Regions from separate parts of the Leclercia sp. GHBNCSD genome, predicted to be linked through region 1. Evidence: predicted binding sites of a transcription regulator. Region 1 holds the regulator's gene; the other holds the start of a gene.
What was found. The regulator Fur, encoded in region 1, represses iron uptake genes when iron is present. The targets are predictions, from matches to a motif close to ATAATAATGAGAACNACTATCAA.
Positions count from the first base shown of each region.

Region 2: a site for Fur is predicted at 2,775-2,797, ahead of exbB (tol-pal system-associated acyl-CoA thioesterase). Genes of this name have one in related genera too.

Region 1 covers NZ_JBQVYO010000001.1:571,136-579,194, forward strand. The annotation lists gene pgm (phosphoglucomutase (alpha-D-glucose-1,6-bisphosphate-dependent)) at 1-446, opposite strand, end outside; gene seqA (replication initiation negative regulator SeqA) at 471-1,013, opposite strand; gene ybfF (esterase) at 1,197-1,970, shown strand; gene ybfE (LexA regulated protein) at 2,099-2,386, shown strand; gene fldA (flavodoxin FldA) at 2,542-3,072, shown strand; gene fur (ferric iron uptake transcriptional regulator) at 3,363-3,809, shown strand; gene chiQ (ChiQ/YbfN family lipoprotein) at 3,965-4,294, opposite strand; gene chiP (chitoporin ChiP) at 4,341-5,747, opposite strand; gene glnS (glutamine--tRNA ligase) at 6,181-7,848, opposite strand; gene nagE (PTS N-acetyl glucosamine transporter subunit IIABC) at 8,028-8,059, opposite strand, start outside.
Region 2 covers NZ_JBQVYO010000001.1:2,711,433-2,719,491, forward strand. The annotation lists gene ACT3IC_RS13120 (AraC family transcriptional regulator) at 1-530, shown strand, start outside; gene yghB (DedA family general envelope maintenance protein YghB) at 619-1,278, opposite strand; gene metC (cystathionine beta-lyase) at 1,420-2,607, opposite strand; gene exbB (tol-pal system-associated acyl-CoA thioesterase) at 2,859-3,590, shown strand; gene exbD (TonB system transport protein ExbD) at 3,597-4,022, shown strand; gene ACT3IC_RS13145 (SDR family oxidoreductase) at 4,127-5,023, opposite strand; gene ACT3IC_RS13150 (cytoplasmic protein) at 5,157-5,609, opposite strand; gene ACT3IC_RS13155 (hypothetical protein) at 5,602-6,006, opposite strand; gene ACT3IC_RS13160 (ESA_00282 family adhesion-associated protein) at 6,112-6,615, shown strand; gene ACT3IC_RS13165 (TIGR00645 family protein) at 6,697-7,185, shown strand; gene ACT3IC_RS13170 (aldo/keto reductase) at 7,277-8,059, opposite strand, start outside.

The DNA.
Region 1 (8,059 bases):
GGGTTGTGGGACGGCGTGATCACAATGCCGTCAGCCTGCGCGCCGCCCTTCTGGTTATGCACCAGGATGGCGTTAGAAACGGCAGGGGTCGGCGTATAGCCGTTGTTTTCCTGAATGATGACATCCACGCCGTTGGCCGCCAGCACCTCCAGTACGGAGATAAACGCTGGCTCTGACAGGGCGTGTGTATCCTTACCCACGTAACACGGACCGGTGACGCCGTTTTTGGCACGCTCTTCCGCGATGGCCTGAGCAATGGCCAGAATATGCGGCTCGTTAAAGCTATGGCGTACCGCACTGCCGCGGTGCCCGGATGTACCAAACTTAACTGCGTGTTCTGCGTTGCCCACTTCCGGCTTCAGCACGTAATACTGTGCGGTAAGCTGGGCGACGTTAATCAAATCGCTCTGTTGTGCAGGTTGACCCGCACGATTGTGATTTGCCATTGCCTGGTCCTTCTGATGCAAGGGTTAGATAGTTCCGCAAACCTTATCAATCAATTCCACCGGGAACTGCATCGACTGCATGATGTGTTCGATCATGCTGCGTTTACGTCCGGTATTGGTATTGGTGATCACCCAGTACGGTGTACCAGGGAGGTGCTTGGGTTTAGTTTGATTGCCATTCTGTAACAGCGTTTGCTCGTCACCCGCGAAGTAGACACGCGTGCGACCATGCAGTGACTCCGTCGCATCGGCAAACGCGTTGTGATCCAGTGAATAGAGTGTAGTCAGCACCAGCATAAAGCGGTTAACTGCTTTCTTCTGCTCAGCGTATTCGTCAGAAAGCAGCAGTTCGCGCATCGCACGCACTTTGTCTTTTACCTGCGTCAGCGGCTTTTCCTGGGCGACGGCAACGGGCTGGCGCGTCTCTTTGGGGGCTGGAGCGGCAGACTGCGAGGCGGCGGCCATTTTGAGCATGCGCCGTAAAATGTCGGACGCGCTCTCACCGATATGCCGCGTCTGGCTGGCAATATACTGATAGAGTTCGTCATCAACTTCGATTGTTTTCATCTTAATCCAGTGCGATATCTTATCTGAATACAAGTCGTTGGGAGTATAAGGTCAAAACCCAACAGCGGATAGCGTCAAGCCAGGATAGCGGCAAAAGTCAGAATTAACTGTCTCCTTGCAGCCGGACGGCAGAATGGTCAACATGATACCCTAACCTGACATACGTAAAAAAAGAACTTTGCCATGAAATTGAATACCCGAGCGCAATCTGCACAATCGCCGCACAATAATTCTCCCATCGTCCTGGTGCATGGTCTGTTTGGTAGTCTGGATAATCTTGGCGTACTGGCACGGGATCTGGTGCAGGATCACGCGCTGCTGCAGGTAGATATGCGCAACCACGGCCTGTCGCCGCGCTCGCCGCAGATGACCTACGCCGATATGGCCCAGGATCTGCTGGATACGCTGAATGAGCATAATATTGAAAAAGCGACCCTGATTGGTCACTCCATGGGTGGCAAAGCGGTGATGGCGCTGACGGCGCTTGCGCCGGAGCGCATTGCGGGCCTGGTGGTGATCGACGTGGCGCCGGTGGATTACGATGTGCGCCGCCATGATGAGATCTTCGCCGCTATCAACGCCGTCACGGACGCTGGCGTTAGCACCCGCCAGCAGGCTGCCGCGCTGATGCGTGAGCATCTGAACGAAGAAGGCGTGGTGCAGTTTCTGCTGAAATCCTTCGTCGACGGCGAATGGCGCTTTAACGTGCCGGTGCTCTGGGATCAATATGACCAGATCGTCGGCTGGCAGCCGGTGCCGGCGTGGCCGCATCCGACGCTGTTTATTACCGGCGGCAACTCCCCGTATGTAACCGAAGCGTATCGCGATGCGCTACTGACGCAATTCCCTCAGGCGCGTGCGCATGTCATTGCCGGCGCCGGACACTGGGTTCATGCCGAAAAACCGGACGCGGTGCTGCGCGCTATCCGTCGTTACCTCGCCGACACGGCAAATTGATTAAAAAGAGAGCGACTGGTCGCCAGCGGGCCTCCAGTCGTTGGCGTGCCGTTTTCGGTGATGTATGATGGCGCGCTTATCGCCCGGGCATTAGCAGGGTGTCTTGTTTCCCCCGAAGTCTCAAAATCATGGCCAAAGAACACACGGACCGCACGACATTAGATCTGTTCGCGAATGAGCGTCGCCCGGGACGACCGAAAACCAATCCGCTTTCGCGTGATGAACAGCTGCGCATCAATAAGCGCAATCAGCTTAAACGCGATAAAAGCCGCGGGCTTAAACGCGTCGAGCTGAAACTGAACGCTGAAGCCGTCGATGCGCTGAACGAGCTGGCGAATGCCCGTGATATCAGCCGCAGTGAGCTGATTGAAGAGATGCTGATTGCGCAGCTCGAGATATGGCACGGCAAAGCGTAAGTCAGAAAACTCCCCTTCTTATTGCTTTCATGTAGCACAGAGTGCAGTCCTGGGTGATTGCAGTTTCCGCAGGCTTCTCTGTTCTGCTATGATTGCCCTTATCCGTGGCTAAATTGCGCCACCATACCATTAAGTTTCAAGAGGTTATTTTACTCATGGCAATCATCGGCATTTTTTTTGGCAGCGACACGGGTAATACCGAAAATATCGCAAAAAACATTCAAAAACAGCTAGGTAAAGACGTTGCCGATGTGCATGACATTGCGAAAAGCAGCAAAGAAGATATCGAAGGCTACGATATCCTGCTGCTGGGCATCCCTACCTGGTACTACGGTGAAGCGCAGTGCGACTGGGACGATTTCTTCCCGTCTCTGGAAGAGATCGATTTCAACGGCAAACTGGTTGCCCTGTTCGGCTGTGGCGATCAGGAAGATTACGCAGAGTACTTCTGCGACGCTCTCGGCACCATCCGCGATATCATTGAGCCGCGCGGCGCCGTAATCGTTGGTCACTGGCCAACTGCTGGCTACCACTTCGAAGCCTCTAAAGGTCTGGCCGATGATAACCACTTCGTGGGTCTTGCCATCGATGAAGATCGCCAGCCTGAACTGACCGCTGAGCGCGTAGAGAAATGGGTTAAGCAGGTTCGCGAAGAGCTGCACCTCGACGATATTCTCAACGCCTGATCACACTGCGGCGCAACGCCATAGTTGCGCCGCATTGATAGGTAATATCAATCAAAATAATTGCTACAAATTTTTAACTTTTCCTGCCATACCTGTACAATGATCCAGGTTCAAACGGGTCACCCTGTAACAAGTTTGTTGGCGGTACCACGTTTTTATAAGCATACTTTACTTGAGACTTGCAGTTTTCATTAGGTCATGGCAGTTCTATAATGAGACGCATTTCCCAGGTGCATTTTCTGTCACTTCTTCTTTAGAAGTGAATCGTTTAGCAACAGGACAGATTCCGCATGACTGACAACAACACCGCATTAAAGAAGGCCGGACTGAAAGTCACGCTTCCACGGTTAAAAATCCTGGAAGTGCTTCAGGGTCCGGATAACCATCATGTCAGTGCGGAAGACTTATACAAGCGTCTGATCGACATGGGCGAAGAGATTGGTCTGGCGACCGTTTACCGTGTACTGAACCAGTTCGACGATGCAGGCATCGTGACGCGTCACAACTTTGAAGGCGGGAAATCCGTATTTGAACTGACGCAGCAGCATCACCACGATCACCTGATTTGCCTGGATTGCGGCAAAGTGATCGAATTCAGCGACGACTCTATCGAATCACGTCAGCGTGAAATTGCCGCCCGTCATGGCATTCGTCTGACCAACCACAGTCTCTACCTCTATGGCCACTGTGCCGAAGGCGACTGCCGCGAAGATGATCACGCGCACGACGCGAAATAATTCATCCGCCTGCTCCGAGCCAACCTGACGGTTGGCTTTTTTATGCCTGTCATAATGTAAAAAGCCCGGTGGCGCTGCGCTTACACGGGCCTACGGGTGATTTCACCCTGGTAGACCCGGTGAGCATCGCGCCACCGGGCGTTAAAAACAGCGAATTACTTGCTGTTATTACTGCGAATTTCCTGCCAGATTTTGTCGCAATTTTTGGTCACGTCCTGATTGTTACCCGTTTTGCGCGCCATAATACAGGCTTGGTAATCCGCCACTCGCACGCTTTCCTGGTTGGCAAACTGTTCGTGCTTCTTCTCCTGGCGCAGCACGTTCAGCACGCTCTGGCAGGCTTCGATTTTTTCTGGCGAACCTTCAGCGGTATTGATACAGGCGCTGTAGGCCTCTTTCAGACGGGTGTCTTCTCTCTGGGTCTGGGGTTGTGCGCAGGCGGCCAGTCCTGATGCCAGCAGCGCAACCAGTACGATTTTTTTCAGCATAGCAGTCTCCGATCGGCGGGGTTATCCCCCGCCGGGTGAGTCATCAGAAGATGGTGAACGGGGCGATAACCATAAATTTCACGTCACGCTCATCCTGGAAGATGTTGCCGTAGCCGCCGCCGTAGCTTGGGATGTCGGAATGGTTGTCATACTGCGTGAAGTGCAGTTTGAACATGGTGCCTTTCGCGCGACCGTCCTGCAGGGTGTAGATCGCATCCAGACTATAGGCAGACTCTTTGATCTTGTTAGAGGCGATATCTTCACGCTGGCCCGCGCTGTTGATCAGCCAGTCTGCTGGTTTTGCATCCCAGGCGTAAACATAAGAAGCACCGACGCTCCAGCCTGCGAGGTTCCAGTTGCTCAGGTCATACATCGCGCCGAAGAAGACCGCTTTTTCGCCGTTGGCGTTGAAGTCGGAGCGGTTATCCCACCACACGTCCAGACGACCGTTGGACGAAGCATAGGTTGGGGTCATGCGCTGCAGGAAATAGCCCTGCTGCCCTTCCGCCTTAACGTAAGTCCCTTCCAGACGTAAGTCGACCTGACCGACCTTATAACCCAGGGTCAGCGCCTGCAGCCATGCCGTGCCGTCGTAGATATCGTTCACGGTGCCGCTATCGGCTTTATCACGCGTGCCGTAGAACTGGTAGCTGGTAGAGAGGGGGCCGCCCACGATATCCAGTTTGTAGCTCGCTTTGGCAAAGTACTGATCGATGAAGCCTTCCGCCTGGCCAAACGCGGCTTCCAGAATCAGGTTATTTTTGAAATCGTACTTCGCGCCAAATGAGTGGAGATAATCAACGCGGGTTTTTCTGTCATTCTGATAGAACTTGTCCATCTCAAGATGCCAAGGCGCTTTGTACTCGTTGGTCCACATATACGAGAAACTCAGCGCCCCGCTGTCGCCGTAGTCAAAGTTTGCCCCGGCTTCGGCACCCTGGTAGGTACCTGGCATAAAGCTCCAGTGTGGCGCTAACAGGGTCTGGCCGGTTGGTTGCAGCCAGCCACCGCGCGCCCAGACCGGACCGTATTTAAATTTTGCTGCGGCTTTATACAGGCTGATTCCGCTCTTATCGCCGGACCAGTCCTCTTTGTAGGCTTTGTTGCTGGAGGAGAACGCAATTTCGTTCGGGTGGCCGCTGTCGCCATTTTCCGCCATTTCAATGGCCGTGAACGCAGCAAGATCAAGACCGAACATATCGGCGGCATAGCCGGACTGGAAATCGAGGTTGGCGTTCCAGGTGGAGTGAGCCAGGTTAGTTTTATATTTATCTGCTTCGACATCTTTACGGTCACGTTCACGCTGCCAGTAATAAATACCGCCCGTGAGCGTGGAATCATCAATAAAACCTTCGGCCTGGGCTTTCGGAGAAACCATCCAGCCTGACATTGCTGTTACACCGGCAATAGCCAGCGCTAGCGCACTACGTTTGCCACTGAACGTACGCATAATTAATCCTCTTTGACGTATTTAAAGCGCCTAAAACGGCGAAAAACAAAAAGTAAAAAGTGGAGGTAACCAGAAATACCCGCTTACATCTCCTCTCTGTAGACTATTTTTCGCGACGCGAATTATCAATGCTTTTCAGCGATCAAACGTCAGGATTATGACAAAGCGCACATATTTGATTGCTAATTGTAACAAAGCAAAGGAAGAAGAATATTTTATTAAAATAACAGGAATAATTAGCGAGTTATTTTTAACAGGCAGGCATTAAACAGCCATTCTGATAGCTATTACGGTGAATTTGCGAAAAGGAAGAAAAAGCGAACAGTTTTAAGAAAGGGAATTAATTCGCAACGCGAACATATGGTTAAATTCTGACCCGATTGTCTGGCAAAAAAAACGCCGCAATGCGCGGCGTTTATCAGAAAATGATCGGTTATTCGCCGACTTTCGTCCAGGTATCACGCAGACCAACGGTACGGTTAAACACCAGTTTATCGGCTGTGGCGTAGCGGCTGTCGAGGCAGAAGTAACCTTCGCGCTCAAACTGATACGCATTGCCGGCAACAGCCCCTTTCAGGGATGGCTCCGCAAAGCCCTGCTTGATCACCAGCGACTCCGGGTTAATGACCTCCAGGAAGTCCTCTGCGGCACCCGGGTTTGGCACGCTGAAGAGGCGATCGTACAGACGGATCTCAACCGGCAGCGCATGTGCCGCGCTGACCCAGTGGATAACGCCTTTCACCTTGCGGCCATCGGCAGGATCTTTGCTCAGAGTCTCGGCATCGTAGCTGCAGAAGATCGTGGTGATAGTGCCTTCAGCATCTTTTTCAACACGCTCAGCTTTGATCACGTAGGCATTACGCAGGCGCACTTCTTTGCCCAGCACCAGGCGTTTGTACTGCTTGTTCGCTTCTTCGCGGAAGTCGGCGCGATCGATCCAGATCTCTGCGCTGAACGGCACTTCACGGCTACCCATCTCCGGCTTGCTCGGATGGTTCGGCATGGTCACCAGCTCGCTTTCGCCCTGAGGATAGTTTTCGATAACCAGCTTAACCGGATCGATAACAGCCATCGCGCGCGGCGCATTGTCGTTCAGATCTTCGCGAATGCAGGATTCCAGCGACGCCATCTCAATGGTGTTGTCCTGCTTGGTCACGCCGATGCGTTTGCAAAACTCGCGGATAGATGCGGCGGTATAGCCACGACGACGCAGACCGGAGATGGTTGGCATACGCGGGTCATCCCAGCCTTCAACGTGCTTGTCGGTAACCAGCAGGTTCAGCTTACGCTTGGACATCACGGTGTATTCCAGATTCAGACGAGAGAATTCGTACTGACGCGGATGCACCGGAATGGAGATGTTATCCAGCACCCAGTCATACAGACGACGGTTGTCCTGGAACTCCAGCGTACATAAGGAGTGAGTAATGCCTTCCAGCGCATCGCTGATGCAGTGGGTGAAGTCGTACATTGGGTAGATGCACCACTTGCTGCCGGTCTGATGGTGATCGGCAAACTTAATGCGGTACAGCACCGGGTCACGCATCACGATAAATGGTGAGGCCATATCGATTTTAGCGCGCAGGCAGGCTTTACCCTCTTCGAAGCCACCGGCACGCATTTTTTCAAACAGCGCCAGGTTCTCTTCCACGCTGCGATCGCGGTACGGGCTGTTTTTGCCCGGCGCGGTCAGCGTGCCGCGGTATTCGCGGATTTCGTCAGCGGAAAGCTCGTCAACGTAGGCCAGACCTTTGTTGATCAGCTCTACGGCGTAAGCATACAGCTGGTCAAAATAGTCGGAGGAGTAGCAGATGTCGCCAGACCAGTTGAAGCCCAACCATTGCACGTCGTTCTTAATGGACTCTACGTATTCGATATCTTCTTTCACCGGGTTGGTGTCATCGAAACGCAGGTTGCATTGACCCTGATAGTCCTGCGCGATGCCGAAGTTCAGGCAGATCGATTTCGCATGACCAATATGCAGGTAGCCATTCGGCTCCGGCGGGAAACGGGTATGAACTGTGGTGTGCTTACCAGTGGCCAGATCTTCATCAATGATCTGACGGATAAAGTTGCTCGGGCGGGCTTCAGCCTCACTCATCGTGGATTCCTCAAAGCGTAAACGACGTATAACGGCATATGATCTTATAAGCCGGGCGTAGTGACAACCTTTAGTTACGCAAAAAACGGTCCCGGAAGAGAATTATGAGGGCGATTGCTGCAAAAAAAAGCGGCGGGGATATCCCCGCCGCTCAGGCACTAACGCTTACTCAGGAGCACTTATTTGCCTTTAATTTCATACAGAGGTGTCT
Region 2 (8,059 bases), 2.1 Mb from region 1:
CGATGGCGGCGAGCGGCATCAACTCCGCCACGCTGACGGATGAGATCCTCTGCGCCATTGAACGTCTGCTGGACGTGATGGAGCGGCCGCTGGACGCGCGGATTCTGGGTAAGCAGATCGTGCGTGAAATCCTCTACCACATCCTGCTGGGGCCAGGCGGCGGGGCGCTGCTGGCGTTGGTCAGCCGTCAGACCCATTTCAGCCTGATTGGCCGGGTGTTGAAACGCATCGAGAGCCAGTACACCGAAAACCTGAGCGTGGATCAGCTGGCGGCTGAGGCCAACATGAGCGTCTCGGCGTTCCACCATAACTTTAAGTCGGTAACCAGCACCTCGCCGCTGCAGTATCTCAAGAGCTACCGCCTGCATAAGGCGCGGATGATGATGATCCACGATGGTATGAAAGCCAGCGCCGCCGCGCTGCGGGTAGGCTATGAAAGCGCCTCGCAGTTCAGCCGGGAGTTCAAGCGCTACTTTGGCGTGACGCCGGGGGAAGATGCGGCGCGGATGCGGATGATGCAGGGGATGTGATTGACATGTAGGCCGGGCAAACGCAGTGCCGCCCGGCGCTTTTCCCCGGAGGCGCTACGCTTACCGGGGCTACAACGACAGCAGCGCCTCAGGCGTTGCAGTACTTCTTACGGATCACCACCACGATGGTTCCTACCAGCCCTGCGACCAGCAGGAAAATAGGCAGGATCATCAGGAAGGTCATGACCTGATCTTCATGGCGTTTAACGAACGGGATCATACTCAGCGCATAGCCAAAAGTGGTCACGACCCCGACCCACAGCAGCGCGCTCAGCCAGTTAAAGAACTGGAAGCGGCGGTTAGAGAGCCCGGAGATGCCAGCCATGGTTGGCAGCAGCGTACGCACAAAGGCCAGAAAACGCCCGACCAGCAGCGCCAGCAGGCCATGCCTGTCAAACATGCAGTTCGCCCGCTGATGGTATTTATGCGGCAGCTGCGCCAGCCAGCTTTTGACCACCCGCGTATTGCCGAGCCAGCGGCCCTGCAAATAGCTGAGCCAGCAGCCCAGGCTGGCGGCTGAGGTGAGGATCACCATCGTGGGGGTAAAGTCCATCACCCCTTTACCGATTAACGCCCCTGCCAGCAGCAGCAGACTGTCCCCCGGTAAAAAGGAGGCGGGCAGTAACCCGTTTTCCAGAAACAATGTGGCGAACATAACGAAATAGACAATCCCAACCACGTGCGGGTCCGCCAGCGCTGCAAAGTCGTGTTGCCAGAGTGCAGCGATAATATCTTGAATAACAGCCATGGGCTTTCCTGTGGAACAGCATATATAAGGCTATTGTACTCCCTATTTCGTCGGCGGGCTTTGATCGCAGACGCAACAAATCAGACTTTTCTGCAGCTAATGGAGAGAAAAGTGTCCGCGGAGTGTGTTTGTGGCCCTGCGCTATTCAATGCGCGCAAACCCGGCTTGCAGATCGGCAATCAAATCGTCGACGTTTTCCAGGCCGATATGCAGGCGGATCAGGGTGCCGGTAAAGTCCACTTTGCCGCCGGGACGCAGGGCCGCAATCTGCTCTGGCTGGTTCGGCAGGATCAGCGATTCAAAGCCGCCCCAGGAGTAGGCCATGCTGAACAGCGAGAAGTTATCCAGGTAAGCGGCGAGCTCGTCATTGCTCAGGCGTTTATTAAGCACAAAGGAGAACAGACCGCTGCTGCCCGTAAAGTCACGTTGCCAGAATTCATGTCCGACGCTGCCCGGCAGTGCCGGATGGTTAACCTGCGCCACCTGGGGATGCTGCGCCAGCCACTGTGCAATCTGCACGCTGCTTTCATGATGTTGACGCAGACGCACGCCGAGGGTACGCAAGCCGCGGCTGGTCATATAGGCGGTGTCGGCATCCACCATCTGGCCCATCAGATAGGCGTTCTCGCGCAGCTGCTCCCAGCAGCGGGCGTTGGAAACCGCGGTACCAATCATCCCGTCAGAGTGGCCAATCAGGTACTTCGTCGCCGCCTGAATCGAGATGTCGATACCAAAATCGAGCGCCTTAAACAGCACCCCTGCCGCCCAGGTGTTATCAATCATGATGATAGCGTCCGGCGCTTTGCTGCGTACCGCCTGCACAATGGCTGGCACATCATGCACTTCCATGGTGATAGAGCCGGGTGATTCCAGGAACACAATCCGGGTGTTGGGCTGGATCAGCTCGGCGATGTTCGCGCCAATCTGCGGATCGAACCAGTCGGTAGTGACCCCCAGCTTGCTGAGGATTTTGGTGCAGAAGTCCTGGCTTGGCTCGTAGGCGGTGTTGGTCATCAGGATATGGTCGCCCTGCTCAACGAACGCCAGAATGGTATTGGCCACCGCCGCGGCACCGCAGGGGAAGAGCGCACAGCCCGCGCCGCCCTCCAGCTCGCACATCGCTTCCTGTAACGAGAAGTGGGTCAGCGTGCCGCGACGCCCGTAAAACAGTTCACCGTTGGCCCGGTTACGGGTGGCGTGCTTTTTCGCCTCCACGGTATCAAACACCAGCGACGAGGCGCGCTGGATGACGCTGTTCACGGAACCAAGGGTATATTTTTTACTGCGTCCCGCCTGGACAAGGGTGGTATCAAGATGCTTCTCTTTCATGTCTGCGCAACCTGTTTTTATACGTCTGGACGTCCAGACTATCACGAAAGTAAAAATGGTCACCTTAACGGTAGTGGGTTCAGCGGAAAATTTTTTAAAATTTGTTTCCGGGAAATTTTTCCTGCGTAAGCGCAAGGAAAATGAAACGAATTTACGGCACTATGTAAATACTAATGAGAACTACTATCAATTCGACGTTGTTTTGATATTATTATGCTCAGATTTTGTGATTTGCGTCCTGGAGATACCGAGTGGGTAATAATTTGATGCAGACGGACCTCTCCGTCTGGGGTATGTATCATCATGCCGACATCGTGGTGAAGATTGTCATGATCGGCCTGATTCTGGCGTCTGTCGTCACCTGGGCTATTTTCTTTAGCAAGAGCGTAGAGCTTCTTTCCCATAAACGCCGCCTTAAGCGCGAGCAGCAGCAGCTGGCCGAAGCCCGTACCCTGAATCAGGCGAGCGACATGGCCGCCTCCTTCCAGGCGAAGAGCCTGACCACCCTGTTAATCAACGAAGCGCAGAACGAGCTCGAACTTTCTGCAGGCAGTGAAGACAACGAAGGGATTAAAGAGCGTACCGGCTTCCGCCTTGAGCGTCGCGTTGCGGCCGTTGGCCGTCATATGGGACGGGGTAACGGTTACCTGGCGACCATCGGCGCGATTTCGCCGTTCGTCGGTCTGTTCGGTACCGTCTGGGGCATCATGAACAGCTTTATCGGCATCGCCCAGACGCAAACCACCAACCTCGCGGTTGTGGCGCCCGGCATCGCCGAAGCGCTGCTGGCAACAGCCATTGGTCTGGTGGCGGCAATCCCGGCAGTCGTGATCTATAACGTCTTCGCCCGTATGATTGGCAGCTACAAAGCGACCCTCGGCGACGTTGCCGCTCAGGTCCTGCTGCTGCAAAGCCGCGATCTGGATCTCAGCGCCAGCTCGGCTAAGCCGATTCGTTCTGCTCAGAAATTTCACGTAGGTTGATTCGTCATGGCAATGCGTCTTAATGAAAATCTGGACGATAACGGCGAAATGCACGAAATCAACGTGACGCCGTTTATCGACGTTATGCTGGTTCTGCTGATTATCTTCATGGTGGCGGCGCCGCTGGCGACCGTAGACGTGAAGGTGAATCTGCCTGCGTCATCCAGTCAGCCGCAGCCGCGCCCGGAAAAACCGATTTATCTCTCTGTAAAAGCCGATAAATCTATGTTCCTCGGCAACGATCCGGTGACCGATGAGTCGGTGATCCCGGCGCTGAACGCCCTGACCGAAGGCAAGAAAGAGACTACCGTCTTCTTCCGCGCCGATAAGACGGTCGATTACGAAACCATGATGAAGGTAATGGACACGCTGCACCAGGCGGGTTACCTGAAAATTGGTCTCGTCGGCGAAGAGAAAGCGGCGGCGAAATAAAGAGAAACGGCAACCCACGGGTTGCCGTTTTTGTATTTGCCGGATGGCGCCTGCATGCGAAACGTAGGCCGGGTAAGGCGAAGCCGCCACCCGGCACTGCACCATCAGCCTAAATGTTCCCCACCGCACACGCCGTGCACTTCTGCGGTCACGTAGCTGGACTCCTGACTTGCCAGATAGACATAGACCGGCGCCAGCTCCGCAGGCTGCCCTGCGCGCTTCATCGGCGTCTGCTGACCAAACTGCGGGAGCTTCTCCTGAGGCTGACCGCCGGAGACTTGCAGCGCCGTCCAGATAGGACCAGGGGCTACCACGTTGACGCGCACGCCGGTCTCAGCCACCTGTTTCGCCAGCCCGCGGCTGAAGTTGAGAATAGCCGCTTTAGTGGAAGCATAGTCCAGCAGATGCGGGCTCGGCTGATAGGCCTGAATCGAGGAGGTGGTGATAATGCTCGACCCGGCGGGCAGCAGCGGCAGTGCCTCCTGGGTAATCCAGAACAGAGCCAGCACGTTCACGGCATAGGTCTGCTTAAACTGCTCGGTGGTGATATCGGCAATCTTCTCCACCGCCACCTGCTTACCGGCTACCAGCGCCAGCACGTCCAGCCCACCCAGCTCCTGATGGGCTTTATGTACCAGCGAGCGGGCAAATTGTTCATCGCTCAGGTCGCCAGGGATGAGCACCGCTTTGCGCCCGGCCTCTTCAATAAGCTGCTTAACCTGCTGGGCGTCCTCTTCTTCGGCGGGCAGATAGTTAATGGCGACATCTGCTCCTTCACGCGCGTAAGCGATGGCGGCAGCGCGTCCAATCCCGGAATCGCCCCCTGTCACCAGTGCCTTACGATCCTGTAGTCTGCCGCTGCCTTTATAGCTCTTTTCGCCGCAGTCCGGCACCGGGTCCATCTTGCTCTGCAGCCCCGGTACAGGCTGTTTCTGCTTGGGATATTCGCCGGTGTAGTACTGGGTTGTCGGATCCTGAATTTTGCTCTGAGAGTTTGCCATAGGTGTTCTCCTTGAGGGGTTAATCAGACTTTAAGCTTAGGAGAATCAACTGGGCTGTGAGGATTATTCAGTATAATCCTTAAAAGAAATGGGCTGATCAGAAACAGGCGAGACGGCAGGGTTCGGCGAGAGGTTACGGCTTTTGCGGTGGAATGTCCGCTTTGGCGGCCAGCACCTCTTCATTCAGCGCAACGGTGGTCACGCTGGTGGTGCGATAGCCTTCATCAGCCAGCTTACGGGTGACGCGCAGGGTCGCGGTTTCACGTGCCAGAATATATTGATAATTGGTTTCCAGGCGCGCCAGTATTTTTTCTTTTAAATCCGGACGCTGTTGCATAATGGCGTTTATTGTCGCGCCATAGATCTCTTCTTTTACCTGCAATGGATAAATTTCACGGCGATTCTGCCATTTCAGACGCACCAGGCCCGCCGGAATGGAGAGCAGATCTTTAGCAATTCTTTGTATTTCAGCGTTTTTAATCTCTTTAAGCGCGGCAAGGTTTTGCTCTAAGATAAATTCATCGCTTTTTTTGTCATCTAAAGCTAAATAAACGTTGTTGTTATCAACATCCTTCACGTTATTCATCCTCTAGCGTATAAAACACAGGCGTGTTTTTTTCGCAGGTAATAAGATTCAACCAGATTTCATTACCGGCTTCGTTAATCTCATCGGTTTTTTCCGCCAATATTTGACTTAGTGCCTGGGCATCTATTTCCCCCTCCGCCTGCAAATCATTCAGCAGCCGGGCGAACACCTCGATTTTAACTACCCGAAATAACCGGTCTTTAATATGCCGATCGTGCTCTTCAAGCAACATATTGCGGGAGTTACCGGTACGGGTAACGCCAATTAATATATCTGGCGCGTAATCAGCGAGTGTTCTTTTCCCCTTAGTGAAATTGGCATTGCTTTCTGCTTCTGGCGGTTTTGGTTCCACGGAAGAAATGTGAAACTTGGCCGGAACCAGATTGTCGGGCAACATTTTATATTTCCTTTAATTTCAACGGGGTAGGGTTGTCTGGAGTGTGAGATTCGTTGACAATAACATGAGGCAAATTTAAAATCAAAAAAAATGGAGCCTGCCTATATGAACAGCATTTTTTATACTGTCATTACTTTGTTATTGCTTACCGCCGTAGTTCTTTTATTGATGCGCGAGTTCAATAAAAGTAGCGATGTGGGGAGCGCGCACGTCCCGCCTCAGCCGGAGCGGATGTCAAAAGAAGAGGGCGAAGACCATTTTTCTGTGTTAATGAATGCGATTACCCCGGTTTGGTACTGGCGCGTTAACCATGAATATATTGATTTCCTCCATGCCACAATTAAACGAATGAATATGGTGGAAATAAATAGCATTCCTGACCTGTTTGAGGCGCAGCGTCGTTGCAGCGATCTTAACTCGGCGGTCTACAAATATTACGACAATATTAAGAAGCGCTGCCTGAACGGCGAAAAAGTGTCGCACACCGATCTGGAGGTGATGAACCTGCGCCAGTGTTTTCGCGAGTTCAGCCTGGAGGCGTATCCCTCGCTGGTGGTGCTGGTGTGGCCTGAGTATCAGCGCCCGGTGGTAAAGCCTGAGCAAGTGTAGGGGATCTGTTGTTTAGTTGTTGCAAACAATTTGGGCCATTGCGATATACTGCACACTGGTTTCGTTTGCAGACAGGACTCTATGGAACGCTTTTTTGAAAACGCAATGTATGCCTCCCGCTGGTTGTTAGCTCCGGTCTATTTTGGCCTCTCGCTGGCGCTGGTGGCGCTCTGTATTAAATTCTTTCAGGAAATTTTTCACGTTCTGCCGCATATATTCAGCATCGCTGAATCTGACCTGATCCTGCTTTTGCTGTCGCTGGTGGATATGACGCTGGTGGGCGGCCTGCTGGTGATGGTGATGTTTTCGGGCTACGAAAATTTCGTCTCGCAGCTGGATATCTCCGCGGATAAAGAGAAGCTGAGCTGGCTTGGCAAAATGGATGCGTCGTCGCTGAAAAACAAAGTGGCGGCGTCGATTGTGGCGATCTCCTCCATTCACCTGCTGCGGGTGTTCATGGATGCCAAAAATATCCCTGACAACAAGATGATGTGGTACGTGATTATCCACCTCACGTTTGTGCTGTCGGCATTTGTGATGGGATATCTGGACAAGCTGAGCCGCAAATAAGACAAAACGCCTGATGGCGCTGCGCTTATCAGGCTTACGGGGAGTCTGTAGGTCGGGTAAGCGCAGCGCCACCCGACACTATCCTCTGAAATTATTTATCCGAAGAGGCTTGCCACAGATTCAGCTGCCCGTCGGCCACATGCTGGTCAATCCGCTGCAGCTCCTCTTCGCTAAAGTGCAGGTTATTCAGCGCCTGCACATTCTCCTCCAGCTGCTCCGTCCGGCTGGCGCCAATCAGTACCGAGGTGACACGCTCATCTTTCAGCAGCCAGCTCAGCGCCATCTGCGCCATCGTCTGTCCGCGCGCCTGGGCCATCTCATTGAGCAAACGCAGGCTGTTCAGGTTGGCTTCGGTCAGCATATTTTCCGTCAGGCCGCGCGCCTTTTTGCCCTCACGCTGCATGCGGGAGCCGTCAGGAATGCCGTTCAGGTATTTTCCGGTCAACAGCCCCTGGGCCAGCGGCGTAAAGGCGATGCAGCCGGTGCCGTTAGCGGCCAGGGTATCCAGTAAGCCGCTCTTGTCCACCCAGCGGTTAAGCAAGTTGTATGAGGGCTGGTGGATAAGCAGCGGAATTTTCCACTCGCGCAGCAGCTCCGCCATTTTCTGGGTCCGCTCCGGCGAATATGAGGATATGCCTACGTAGAGCGCTTTCCCGCTCTGCACCGCCTGCGCCAGCGCAGAAGCGGTCTCCTCCATTGGCGTGTTTTCATCGACCCGGTGTGAATAGAAGATATCCACGTAGTCCAGCCCCATCCGCTTGAGGCTTTGATCGAGGCTGGCGAGCAGATACTTGCGCGAACCGCCCGCACCGTAAGGCCCCGGCCACATGCCATAGCCCGCTTTGGTGGAGATAATCAGTTCGTCGCGATAAGC